Regions from separate parts of the Oerskovia jenensis genome, predicted to be linked through region 2. Evidence: riboswitches for the same ligand, from Rfam matches in the RefSeq annotation. Region 2 holds a riboswitch; each other region holds the start of a gene.
What was found. Region 2 has a riboswitch for S-adenosylmethionine ahead of JOD49_RS08975 (rhodanese-like domain-containing protein). Riboswitches for the same ligand answer to the same signal wherever they lie in the genome.

Region 1: linked by a shared signal. The riboswitch ahead of JOD49_RS10525 (hypothetical protein) and the one ahead of JOD49_RS08975 (rhodanese-like domain-containing protein) in region 2 are both predicted to bind S-adenosylmethionine.
Region 3: linked by a shared signal. The riboswitch ahead of JOD49_RS10825 (methylenetetrahydrofolate reductase) and the one ahead of JOD49_RS08975 (rhodanese-like domain-containing protein) in region 2 are both predicted to bind S-adenosylmethionine.
Region 4: linked by a shared signal. The riboswitch ahead of JOD49_RS18635 (ABC transporter substrate-binding protein) and the one ahead of JOD49_RS08975 (rhodanese-like domain-containing protein) in region 2 are both predicted to bind S-adenosylmethionine.

The regions. Positions count from the first base shown of each region.
Region 1 covers NZ_JAFBBO010000001.1:2,338,834-2,342,033, reverse strand. The annotation lists gene JOD49_RS10535 (MerR family transcriptional regulator) at 1-30, opposite strand, end outside; gene JOD49_RS10530 (hypothetical protein) at 132-845, opposite strand; gene JOD49_RS10525 (hypothetical protein) at 978-1,346, opposite strand; SAM riboswitch class IV at 1,452-1,563, opposite strand; gene JOD49_RS10520 (cold-shock protein) at 1,695-1,898, opposite strand; gene JOD49_RS10515 (polysaccharide deacetylase family protein) at 2,081-3,200, opposite strand, start outside.
Region 2 covers NZ_JAFBBO010000001.1:1,997,524-2,000,723, forward strand. The annotation lists gene JOD49_RS08965 (aminotransferase class V-fold PLP-dependent enzyme) at 1-345, opposite strand, end outside; SAM riboswitch class IV at 387-501, opposite strand; gene JOD49_RS08970 (phosphotransferase enzyme family protein) at 606-1,475, opposite strand; SAM riboswitch class I at 1,549-1,641, shown strand; gene JOD49_RS08975 (rhodanese-like domain-containing protein) at 1,648-2,112, shown strand; gene JOD49_RS08980 (O-succinylhomoserine sulfhydrylase) at 2,136-3,200, shown strand, end outside.
Region 3 covers NZ_JAFBBO010000001.1:2,415,634-2,418,833, forward strand. The annotation lists gene JOD49_RS10820 (NYN domain-containing protein) at 1-1,190, opposite strand, end outside; SAM riboswitch class I at 1,430-1,532, shown strand; gene JOD49_RS10825 (methylenetetrahydrofolate reductase) at 1,645-2,694, shown strand; gene metE (5-methyltetrahydropteroyltriglutamate--homocysteine S-methyltransferase) at 2,715-3,200, shown strand, end outside.
Region 4 covers NZ_JAFBBO010000001.1:4,174,301-4,177,500, reverse strand. The annotation lists gene JOD49_RS18635 (ABC transporter substrate-binding protein) at 1-1,399, opposite strand, end outside; SAM riboswitch class IV at 1,717-1,828, opposite strand; gene proB (glutamate 5-kinase) at 1,995-3,137, opposite strand.

The sequences.
Region 1 (3,200 bases), 340 kb from region 2:
GCCGGTGGTCAGGGCCGTGGAGTCGGGCACCGTGCCAGTCTCGACCCTGCCCCTGGGGCAAGGTCAACGCTCGGGTCGGAGGTGTGGTGCCGCCGCACGCCGCACTCAGCGGGCCTGGACGGCCGAGGGACTCAGAAGTCCCCGAAGCCGCCGAAGTCCCCACCACCGAAGTCGCCGAACCCGCCGAAGTCGCCGCCTGCCTCGGTGAAGTCGCCGCCGCCGCTGTCGCCGGCCCCCGTGTCGCCGGCTCCCGGGTCCGTCTCGCCGCCGGCCTCGGCCGCGCCGGGGTCGCCCTCGCCCGAGGTCCCGCCGTCGCCGGCGAAGTCCGCGGCCGGGTCTCCGAACATCGGGCCGAACAGCATGTTGGCGACCGCTGAACCGATCACGACGCCCGCGATGGTGCCGAGCATGCTGGACCCGATCATCGAGCCCATCCCCGGTCCGCCCTGGCCGCCCTGCCTGCCGCCGAACGACCGCTCGAGCGTGCCGGGGTTGCGCATCTCGGCGCGGGTGGCCATGCGGGCGAGCGACTGCGGGTCGTCGGAGGTCGCGCGCTCGGCGGGCGGCAGGTTCTCGCCGAGGTCGGTCAGCACCCGGCGCCGCTGCTCGGGTGTCAGCCGCTCGAACGCCTCGGCGTGAGCCTGCTCGACGGCCTCGGGGGGAGCCGTGCGCAGCAGGTAGCGGTAGCGGTCGATCGCGACGTCGTCCTCGCTGCGCCCCGGACCCGTCGGAGCGGGGGGAGGGGTGCCGTACACGGGGGATTCGTGGCCGTCGTAGGTCGCGTGGCGGCGCGGCGTCCCCTCGTCCTGCGGAGTGCGGCCGAGGAGGCGGTCGAGGAATCCCATGAGCGTGTCCTTCTGGTCGAACCGTCGAGGGCGGACGCCCTCACCGGTTCAACGTGGCGGCCGGCCGGCACGTTCCGCCGGGTGCATGGTTCGGCGGAGAGGCGCCCGGCGAGTCGCAGAAGAGTCACGCAGTCAGCGAGGCGCGGGCTCCGGCACGCTGCCCACCCCACCCAGGAGCCGGACGTTGAGCGCCCGCCCCGCGAGCTCGAGCGCGTGGTACTGCTCGTGCACGCGCACGGTGGTGCCGGGGTCGAGGTCGAGCCCCGTGTGGTGCCACACCCGGCACGCTCCCTCGCCCGTCGCGTACTCGACGACGACCTCCTCGCCCCCGTCGCGCGCCCGCACCGCGAGCACGACGCCCTCGCGCCAGCCCCAGGGCCGGTTGCGGAGCATGCGCCCGTGGACGTCGTGGAGGAGGTGGCCGGGGTCGAACTGTCGGCACACGACGGACGGGGTGCAGGCGACGACCGTCGCCCGGCGTTCCATGACGCGCTCGGCCATGGTGCTCCTTCTCTCCGTGCCCGACGGCGGAGCTCGCCTCCGTGCCGGTACGCACCCGGGACGGTCCCCGGGCGAGGGGCACGAGGAGGCGCCCTACGGCGTCGGGCCTCGCTCTTCCCCCACGATCGTGGGGGCGGGTCTTCCTCCGGGAGCACCGTGCGCGTCGCGCGGTTGCCGGACCAGCACGCCGGAGGGCGGTTCGCTGGTCCTCTGGACCGTTCTCAGTTCTACCACGGCGTCACCGACCGGGCACAGGGGTACCTGGTCCTGGACGCACGAGTGCCCCCGACCGGCGAACCGGTCGGGGGCACTCGTTCAATGATCAGCTACGCCCGGAGGCGAGTGAGATCAGAGCGGGCGGATGTTCTCCGCCTGCGGGCCCTTGGGGCCCTGCGTCACGTCGAACTCGACGCGCTGGTTCTCCTCGAGCGAGCGGAAGCCCTGCGTCTGGATGGCGGAGTAGTGCGCGAACACGTCGGCGCTGCCGTCCTCAGGTGCGATGAAGCCGTAGCCCTTTTCGCCGTTGAACCACTTCACGGTTCCCAATGCCATGGGGATCTCCTTCTAGAGTTTCAAACAGCTCCATGATCTGGAGCCGAACATCACGGTGTTCGTCGTCAACTCTTGGGTAACAAGGTTCGCGGTGGCATGGGGCCGTTGCGCAAGGACAAGCGAGGCACTGCAATCTCACCGGCTACGGTACAGGGGTTACCCCGACTGTGCTAGCCCTGATGCTAACGATTGAAGTACGCATGCCCGCCAACCAGGTCAGGGCCGAGCAAATCGGGCACGGTCACGAGCGTGTAGCCGGCGGCCCGCAGGCCGTCCACGATGCCCGGGACGGCGTCCACGGTCGAGGCGTGGATGTCGTGCATCAGCAGGATAGCCCCAGGTCGCACGCCTGCGAGGGCCCGTTCCGAGGTCTGGACCGAGTCCTTGTTCTTCCAGTCCTCGGTGTCCACGTTCCACAGGATCGACGGCTCGTTGCGCTGGGAGAGGACACTCGTCACAGTGTCGCTCGTGGCGCCGTACGGAGGGCGCACGAGGGTCGGTCGGACACCCGACGCGGCCTCGACCGCGTCCGCCGTCGACGTGAGCTCGTCGGTGATCTGGTCCGTGCCGAGCTTCGAGAGATCCGGGTGGGACCAGGTGTGGTTCCCCACGACGTGCCCTTCCGCGACCTCGCGGCGAACCACGTCAGGGTGCGTGCCGACCGAGCGGCCGACGAGGAAGAACGTGGCCTTGACCTGCTTCTCGGCGAGGGTGTCGAGCAGGCGGGACGTGTGCTTGCCCGGACCGTCGTCGAAGGTCAGCGCCACGCAGCTGAGCACCGAGCAGTCCGGGGCACCGGGGGACGCCGGCGGGACGGGCTGGGTCGTCACGGGCGGCGGCTCGACCGGGGGCGGCGCGATCCCCGTGAACGGGGTGCCGCTCGCCGCGGCGTCCGCGATCTGCTTCCCGACCGCGGACAGGACCGTGCGCGTCGCGTCGGGCTCGATGCGCACCGCCAGCTCGCCGTCCGAGCGGGCCGAGACGAGGCCGGGGGAGAAGACCAGGGTCGCGGCGCCGTCGGGCCCCAGACGGACGTCCCGGAACGTGTCCTCCGCGGCGGGCACGGGGTCCTCGAACCCGAGCCCCGCGGCGTCGAGCGAGGCGTCGACCCACTGCGCGGCCTGCTTGCGGCCGTCGGCCGTGAAGAGGTCCGACGACCACGTCGTGGTGGCACGCGGGATGTCGGTGTAGAACGTCTGCGCGCCGACCTCGCCGTTCGCCCCGCCCGTGAAGGCGTACGTCGTGGCGCGAACCCCCAGCACGTCACCCTGCGCGAGGACCAGGTCCCACCCCACGTTGAGC
Region 2 (3,200 bases):
GACGCAGCCCGCGAGGAGGTTGAGCGAGTCCGTGGTGTTGCGCGTGACGATCGTGACGTCGTCCTCGCGCGCGCCGACGAACGCGCCGATCGTCTGGCGAGCGGCCTCGTAGAGGGCCGTCGACACCTGGGAGAGGTAGCCCGCGCCGCGGTGCACGCTCGCGTACAGCGGCAGGACCTCGTTGACCCGGTCGGCCACGACCTGGAGCGCCGGGGCCGAGGCCGCGACGTCGAGGTTCGCGTACGGGACGCTGCGCCCGTCGACGAGGGGGACCAGGGTGTCGCTGCCCACGACGGGCAGCACGGCACACGAGATGGGGGCTTCGATGACTGCGTGTGCGCTCATGGCACGTCCTCCGGTGGTCGTCGGAGTTCGCCCTGCCGGCCCCTCCGCGCTTGCCCCCCTCCAGGTAGAGAGGGACCTGGTCGTCACCCGGGGCACCCCACCGCGGAGGAGGGTTGCCGGCCAGCAAACCGGGGCTTTGCGCTGGCACTCATGACCTGGTGTCCAGGATGGTCGAGGCGCCCGGAGCATGTCAACCGGTGGGCACGGCGTCTCGGATGATGGGCACGGCGGTCTCTCAGCAGCGCGGGTAGGTCAGGAGGTCAGGTGCGCGCGGTCGCTGCGAGCGCCGCGATGTAACGCGCATCGGCCCGGTACATGGCGGCGTGCTCCCGGAAGTCGTCGCGTCCGGTCACGGACGCCCGCTCGTCCGTGAACGCCGCGAGCTCGTGGAGCCGCGCGACCACGGTGGTCAGGACCTCACGTCGCGAGTACGGCATCCCGTAGGCGGCGACCAGCACGTCGAGTCGTGCCAACGAGTCCAGCCGCCCGACGACGTCGCTCCCCTCCGAGTCCCCTGCGTCCGCCACGAGGGGCGCGAGCCGGTAGCCGAGGTAGGCCAGGTCCCAGATCCGGGGGCCGGGGCTCGCGGTGTCGAAGTCGATGAGCCCCACGAGGGTTCCGTCGCGGAAGACCATGTTGTACGGGGCGACGTCGTTGTGGCACACGACCTCGGCGGGCTCGTGCGGTGCGGTCTGCCAGACGGGCGCCGCGGTGCGTGTGTCGAGGAACCCGACGCTCGCGTCGTGCACGCGCCGCAGCAGCGCGCCCGCGTCCCGGAGCACCGACTCGTCCCAGACCCACTCGGGCAGCGGGTAGTGCGCGACGTCACCGGGGAGGAAGGACAGCACCTCGCGCCCCTGCTCGTCCGTCCCGAGCGGCTCGGGCACCCCGGTGACGCCCTGTGCTCGCAGGTGCCGCAGGAGCGCCTGGATCGTGGGCGTCCAGGGACCTGCGGTCCGGCGGACGGTGTCGCCGCGCCGCACGACCGTCGTCGAGTTCCCCCCGGCCAGGGGCTCCTCGGCCTGGTCGGGCGCCTCGGGGTAGAGGGCTTGCGTCGAGGTAGAGGCCCCTGGTCCTCCGTCTCGACGGGAGTCCTCTACCTCGCGGTCCGGTTCGGGGAGATGGCTCATGCGCAGGAACCTACCCGACCACCCTGCGAGACGACCGTTCCATCTTGTGGGCACGGTGGCGTACGATCCGACGCAACCATCCAGAGCGGCTGAGTGACTTGGCACGATGACGCCGCAGCAACCCCCCGGCAACGGGCGAGGGTGCTACCGCCACGACCGATGGAGGATCACCATGAGTGTCCCTGACCGCGCGACCGCTGCCCCGGTCCCCGACGCCCGGCCCGCCGACGGCTACGCCGGCGACATCACGCCCCAGCAGGCGTGGACCCTTCTCCAGGGCGACCCGAGCGTCGTCCTCGTGGACGTGCGCACCGACGCCGAGTGGCGCTTCGTCGGGGTCCCCGACCTGGCCTCGACCGGCCGCGAGCCCGTCCTGGCCCAGTGGGTCGACGTCACGGGCCGCCCCAACCCGGCGTTCGTCGCGGAGCTCACCGCGGCCGGGGTGAGCCCTGAGCGTCCGGTCGTCTTCCTGTGCCGCTCGGGAGCCCGCTCGATCGGCGCCGCCAAGGCTGCCACCGCCGCGGGGCTGGGTCCCGCGTACAACGTCCTCGAGGGCTTCGAGGGAGCGCTCGACGGCGCCGGCCACCGCGGGTCGGACGGCTGGCGCGCAGCCGGTCTCCCCTGGAAGCAGTCGTGAGCGCCGCGCACGGGGACGGCGTCCTGCGCATCCCTGCCGGCGTCCCTGGCGGCTCGGGCCGCGGCCCGCTGCCCCGCTCGGCCCGTCCCGACACGCTCGCGGTGCGCGGCGGCCACGCCCGCTCCAACTTCGAGGAGACGAGCGAGGCGCTCTTCCTCACGCAGGGCTACGTCTACGGGAGCGCCGCGGAGGCGGAGGCCGCGTTCACGGGCGAGGTCGACCGCTTCATCTACTCGCGCTACGGCAACCCGACCGTGCACACGTTCGAGGAGCGGCTGCGCCTCATCGAGGGCGCCGAGGCCTGCTACGCCACGGCGTCCGGCATGTCGGCGGTCTTCACCTCGCTCGCGGCGCTGGTCGGCGCCGGGTCGCGCATCGTCGCCGCCCGCGCGCTCTTCGGCTCGTCGCTCGTCATCTTCGACGAGATCTTCGCCAAGTGGGGCGTGCGCACCGACTACGTCGACGGCCACGTGCTGTCGCAGTGGGAGGAGGCGCTGTCGACCCCTGCGGACGTCGTCTTCTTCGAGACCCCGTCCAACCCCATGCAGGACGTGATCGACGTGCGCCGCGTGAGCGACCTCGCGCACGCCGCAGGCGCGGTCGTCGTGCTCGACAACGTGTTCGCGACCCCCGTGCTGCAGAAGCCGCTCGAGCTCGGCGCCGACGTCGTCGTGTACTCGGCGACCAAGCACATCGACGGGCAGGGGCGCGTGCTCGGCGGCGCGATCCTGGGTTCCGAGGAGTACGTCAAGGGACCGGTCCAGACCTTCATCCGCAACACCGGCCCGTCGCTCAGCGCGTTCAACGCGTGGGTCCTGGTCAAGGGGCTCGAGACCCTCTCGGTGCGCGTCAAGGCGCAGAACGCCTCGGCCCTCCAGGTCGCGACCGCCCTCGAGGACCTGCCCGGCGTCACGGCCGTGCGCTACCCGTTCCTGGCCTCGCACCCGCAGGTCGAGCTCGCCAAGGCCCAGCAGAGCGGTGGCGGGACGGTCGTGACGTTCAACCTCGACGTGCCGGGCGCCGACGACCCGCGCACCGACCCCGAGCTTCTCAAGAAGCGCACGTTCCAGTTCCTCGACGCCCTGCGG
Region 3 (3,200 bases), 420 kb from region 2:
TCGGCGTCGTCGTCCCAGCGCAGGTCGATCGCGCCCGCGGTCTGCGCGGCCTTGCAGAACTGGAGGAAGCTGCGGTAGCCGAGCGCCTTCTCGCTGAAGTCGGGGCGCTTCTTGCGGAGCTGGTTCTTGAGGCCGGACAGGGGCACCGAGTCGCCCTGCTCGCCCACGACCGTGCGCAGCAGCGCGAAGTCGTCCCCGGCGTGCCCGCGCTCGGGCAGCGAGACCTCGGGGTCGCCCGTCGCGGGGCCCGCGCTGAGCTGTACGACGCCGCGCTCCTCGAGGTAGCGCAGGAACTCGCCGAAGTTGCGGAAGCCGTAGTCGGCCTCGCTGAAGGTGGGGTCCTTGCGGAGCAGCGTGCGCTTGAGCGTCGAGGCGACGACGGCCCCGCTCGACGAGCTCGACAGGTCCGCGAGGGTCTGCGCGACGAGGACCGCGAGGTCCTCGTCCTCGGAGGCCGAGGAGGCCCCGTGCCCGACGGCGGACTCGAGCTCGGCCTCGACGTCCAGCGGGACGGAGGTCGGCTCGGGCGCGCTCTCGGCGGTCGGTGCCGTGGCGTCGGCGGCCGGGGGCGGGGTCACGGCCTCGGGCGCAGGAACGGCTGCGGCCTTGCCCGAGGAGCCCGAGGAGCCCGTGGAGCGGCCGTACGACTTGCGGGTCCCGCTCCGGTTCGAGCTGTTCGAGGAGCGCTTGCGCTCGACGGGCTCGTCCGGGATCTCGACGCCCTCGAGGCGGTCGTAGAAGAGGAACTCGTCGCACGCCGCCGGCAGCAGCTTGGACGTCGAGTTCTCGACGCCGATCCCGATGACGCGCTTGTTGAGCTCACGCAGCTTGTGCACGAGGGGGGAGAAGTCGCTGTCGCCCGTACACATGACGAAGGTAGAGATGTACTCACGCTCGAAGGCCATCTCGATCGCGTCGACGACCATCTTGATGTCGGCCGCGTTCTTGCGCGAGGCCCCCATGCGCTGGGGCATCTCGATGAGCTCGACCTGGTGACGGGTCAGGGAGCGGCGGTCCTCGTCGAAGTACGACCAGTCGGCGTAGGCACGGCGGACGACGACACGGCCGCGCGCGGCCAACGCGTCGGCGATCGGCTTGAAGTCGAAGGTCATCCCGCCCAGGTGGTCGCGCGCGCCCAGCGCGAGGTTGTCGTAGTCGAGGAAGACGGCCAGACGTTCTTCGGTGTCCATATCCGCCAGGGTATTGCCCGCGTCGTCCGAACGCCCATCCGCCGCGGCGACCAGCCCGTATGTCACAGGCCGCTGGGCGGGAGACGGGCGTAGGTTGTAAGGACACCGGTCGGCCCGACGAAGGGTCCGCCGGGGCGCGCGCACACCGCGAGACGAGTCGACTCCCCGACGCCAGACCCTTCCGTCTCACGCTTCGAGCAGATACTGGCTCGCATCATGGATTCCCCCTACGATCGTCACCACCATCCAGAGCGGTCGAGAGTCCTGGCTCGTTGACACCGCAGCAACCCCCCAACGGAAGCCTCCCGCGGGTACGGGTGCTACAGCCAGGTTCGATGGAGCGATTCATGACCGAGGCATCCTTCTGCGCAACCCCGCACCGTACCGGGGTCCCGCGCACCACCCGTTCGGCCTTCGTGGCCACCGTCGGCACGCCCCTCCCGGCGGTCGCACGATGAGCATCGTCGACCTGGGGCACTTCGGGCACGAGGCACCGCGACCCACGGTGTCGTTCGAGCTCATGCCCCCGCGCCGCCCCGACGCCGCCCCCAAGTTCTGGGAGACGGCGCGGCGGCTCGTCGCGACGTCCCCGGACTTCGTGTCGGTCACGTACGGCGCGGCCGGCACGGACCGCGAGACCTCGCGCCGCGTCATCAGCCAGCTCCTGCACGGCACGCCCGTGCTGCCCATCGCGCACCTGACCTGCGTGGGCGCCTCGCGCGAGGACGTCGAGGACGTCATCACGGACTTCCTCGACGCCGGTGTGCGCAGCTTCCTCGCCCTGCGCGGGGACCCTCCGCGCGACCAGCCCGACTGGCGCCCCGCCGAGGACGGCGTGCGGTCCAGCACCGAGCTCGTGGCCCTGCTGCGCGAGGTCGAGGCCGCGCGCTGCGCCGCGAGCCCGAGCGTCGCGCTGCGCGGCGCGGCCCGCCCCCTGACCATCGCGGTCGCGACGTTCCCCGACGGGAACCTCGCCGCGGGCACGAGCCGCACCCAGGAGGTGCGCCGCCTCTGGCAGAAGCAGCAGGCCGGAGCGGACTTCGCGATCACGCAGCTCTTCTACGAGGCGTCGTCCTACATCGACTTCGTCGCCGAGGCGCGCGCCGCCGGGGTGACCATCCCGATCCTCGCGGGCCTGCTGCCCATGACGGACCCGGCCCGCCTCGCACGCGTCGAGGAGCTCACTGGCGTCCCGGCACCGCGCCGCGTCGTCGAGGCCCTCGAGGCCGAGCAGGACCCGGACGCACGCCACAGGCTGGGTATCCGGCACTCGGTCGAGCTCGCGCGCCAGGTCCTCGCGGCCGGCGCGCCCGGCCTCCACATCTACACGTTCAACAAGCACCAAGCCGCTCTAGACCTGCTCGAGGGAGTCAACCTCGGCGGTGGGGTAGCGGGGGACGCGAGCAGCGTCTCGTCCCGCACCCCCGACCTGGCCAGCGGGCCGTGGGTCTCCGGCACTCCCCTTCCCTCCGCCGAGCCCGCCCTGGGCGGGCCCTCGGTCTGACCAGTTCAGAGGTAATCACCATGAGTGCACCCACGTTCCCCTCCGGTTCCGTCCTCGGCTACCCCCGCATCGGCCCGCGCCGCGAGCTCAAGAAGGCCGTCGAGTCCTTCTGGGCCGGGCGCTCCACGGCCGACGAGCTCGAGGCCACGGCCTCGGCGCTGCGCGTCGCGGCCGCCCAGCGTCTCGTCGACCTGGGCCTCGACGCCTCGTCGGGCGCCGTGCCCGGCTCGTTCTCGTACTACGACCAGGTGCTCGACGTCGTCGCTCTCCTCGGGGCGGTCCCGTCGCGCTTCGCGTCGCTCACCGACGAGAAGGGCGCGCTGGACCTCGCGGGCTACTTCACGGTCGCGCGCGGCGCCGGTGAGGACGCCCCGCTCGAGATGACCAAGTGGTTCGACACGAACTACCACTACCTGGTCCCCGAGATCAGCGAGTCCACACCGTTCCGCTTCGCGGACGACCGCATCGTGCGCCAGTTCGTCGAAGCCAAGGACGCGGGCGTCGTG
Region 4 (3,200 bases), 2.2 Mb from region 2:
CCGAGAAGATCGTGCGCAGCACGTCGGGGTCCGAGCGCGTCAGGTTGTAGTAGTCGAAGTCGAAGTCCCCGGACTTCTTGAGCTCGGTGGACTCGGCGACCGTGACCTGCTTGAGCTGGAGGTCCACGCCGATCTTCGCGAGCTGCTGCTGGACGAGCTCGAGCGGCTCGGCCACCTGCCAGAACGTGACCGTGGTGGACAGGCGCTGCCCGTCCTTGACCCGCACGCCGTCGGCACCCTCGACCCAGCCCGCGTCGTCGAGGAGCTTCTCTGCGCCGTCCGGGTCGTACGCCAGGTCGTCCGAGACGTCGGCCCACAGCGGGGTCGAGTGCGACAGCACGCTCGTCGCGGGCTCGTCCTGCGGGGTCAGCAGGGTCGCGGCGATCTCCTCGCGGTCGATGCCCTTGCTGATCGCCTGCCGCACCGCCGGGTCGGCGGCGAGCGGACGGGACTCGTTGGGGAAGAGGTTGAAGACGACACCCGGGTTCGCCCGGTACGCGAGCCAGAAACCGTTGCCGTCGAACTGCGGCAGGTCGACCGTGCTGATGGCCGCGGTCGCGTCGATCTGCCCCGAGAGCAGGCTGCCGGTGCGCACGCTGGCCTCGGGCACGAACTTCACGGTCACGGTGTCGAGGTACGCCTCGCCCGTGTGGTCGTCCGCCTCGGAGGCCCAGTCGTACCCGGCGACCTTCTCGAGCACGACCTCCTGGTCGAACGTGTACGACCTCACCGCGAACGGTCCGGAGCCCACGAACTTCCCGGCGCACCGGTCCTCGACGCTCAGCGCGGCCGACGCGGGCGAGAGCAGCCCGAGCGAGAAGGTCGAGGACGCCTGGAGGAACTGCGCGCTGGGTGCCGAGAAGTCGACCCGCACGGTGCGGGGGTCCACGACCGTGGTCCCCTCGTACCCCACGAGGTAGGCCGAGCCGAGCGAGGCCGCTGCGCCCAGCTCGACGATCTTGTCGAAGTTCGTCTTGACCGCGGCCGCGTCGATCGGCGTGCCGTCGGCGAACGTCGGTCCCTCCCGGAGCGTGAACGTGAAGCTCGTCGCGTCCGCGTCGACCTCCCAGCTCTCGGCGAGCCAGGGCAGGATCTCGCCCGTGTCGGGGTCCTGCGCGGTGAGCGAGGCCACGGTCTGACGGGCCGAGGCGATCGCGTCGTTGTTCCCGACCTGCTGCGGGTCGATGCAGTGCGAGTCGACCGTGACCGCGAAGGTGAGGTTGCCGCCCGGGACGGGCTCCGCCGTCGGGCCGGGGGACGTGCCGTCCGCCGCGCCGCCGTCACCGGAGCCGCACGCCCCGAGCAGGAGCGCCGTCGTGGCGAGGGAGGCCGCGGCGAGTGCGCGGCGGGACGGGGCCGTGCGGCCGCCGGGGCCCGTGGGCCTGGTCGAGAGGGACATGCGAGAGGTGCTCCTTCGGTCGTGCGCGCCGCGCGACCGGCAGGGCCGGCGGCGCGCAGGGGTCGCCGACGGACCGTGGGTGCGTCGGGTCGACGCCTGCTCACGGTGCGCGGCGGTGGGGGCCGTCAGGGGACGGCGAAGGTGGGGACGTGGTCGACGCGGGGGTCTCGCCCGCGCGTCAGGTGCGACCTGGGTTCAGCCGGGTGTCAGCGACAACAGGGGACGAGGAGCCGGGGGCCGTCGAGGTGGCGGACCGCCCTGCGGTCGTGCTCCTGCTCCGTGCCGGGTGCGCGCATCGTCCGTTCCTCCGTGTGCCTACCGCGTGCTTACCGCGCCCGACGGGTCGCGGTCAGGTACCACCCGGAGCACCCCGTCACGTCGAAGGGTTGCTGGCCAGCGAGCCGGGTCTTGGCACTGGCGCTCTTCACCTGCCGCACAGGAAAGCCCCCCGAGGGCGAGGAGTCAAGGGGTGAGAGCGCCGTCCCACACGGTGAGACGCCAGGGGGGTGCGAGACGGGGCCCGGTGACCCGTGACGGGTCGCCGAGCCCCGTCAGGGAGTCGTGCGGCAGGGCGCCCAGGCGCGGCGAACCCCGCTCAGGACGCCTTGCGCTTGCGGCCGACGAGCACCAGGTCGTCACGGTGCACGATCTCGCGGTCGTACCCCTCGCCCAGCTTGTCGCGCAGCTCGTGGGTCGAACGTCCCAGGAGGCCGGGGATGTCGCTCGAGTCGAAGGCCACGAGGCCGCGCGCGATCACGCGCCCGTCGGGGGCGACGAGCTCGACGGGGTCGCCCGCGTCGAAGTCGCCCGTGACCCCGACGACCCCCGCGGGCAGCAGCGACGCACGTCCGGCCAGCACCGCGGCGACGGCCCCCGCGTCGAGCTCGAGGCGTCCGCGAGTGCGGGCCGCGTGCGCGAGCCACAGGCGCCGGCGCGTGGTGCGCTTGCCCGTCACGGCGAACCAGGTCCCGACCTCGCGCCCCGCGAGCGCGCCCTCGGCGTGCGCGGCCTTGGTCAGCACGACGGGGATGCCCGATCCGGTCGCGATGCGCACCGACTCGAGCTTGGTCAGCATGCCGCCCGTCCCGATCGAGCTGCCCCGGCCCGTGACCTCGATGCCCTCGAGGTCGAGCGCGGAGTGCACCTCGCGGATGCGCTGGGTACCGGGCCGCGAGGGCGGACCGTCGTACAGGCCGTCGACGTCGGTCAGCAGGACCATCGCGTCGGCGCGGACCAGGTGCGAGACCAGGGCCGCGAGGCGGTCGTTGTCCCCGAAGCGGATCTCGTCCGTCGCGACCGCGTCGTTCTCGTTGACGACGGGCACGATCCCCAGGTCGAGCAGGCGTTCGAGCGAGCGCTGGGCGTTGCGGTAGTGCCCCCGGCGGATGGTGTCCTCGGCCGTGAGGAGCACCTGGCCCACGCGGATGCCGTACTCGGCGAACGCCTGCGCGTACCGGGCGACCAGGAGCCCCTGCCCCACCGAGGCCGCGGCCTGGGCCGTGGCGAGGTCGCGTGGTCGCGCGCTCAGGCCGAGCGGGCCGATCCCCGCAGCGATCGCCCCCGACGTCACGAGCACGACCTGTCCACCCGCGGCGTGCCGCGCGGCGATGACGTCGACGAGCGCGTGGAGGGCCGGGACGCTGAGGTGCCCGTCGGGTCCGGTGAGCGAGGACGAGCCGATCTTGACGACGACCCGGTGGGCCGTGGCGACCTGGGAGCGAGCGGAGAGCGCATTCACCGGGACATCATCGCGCGCCGGGCGCGGGGACGGGGCGCCATGTCACCGTGTGACACCCCGCGG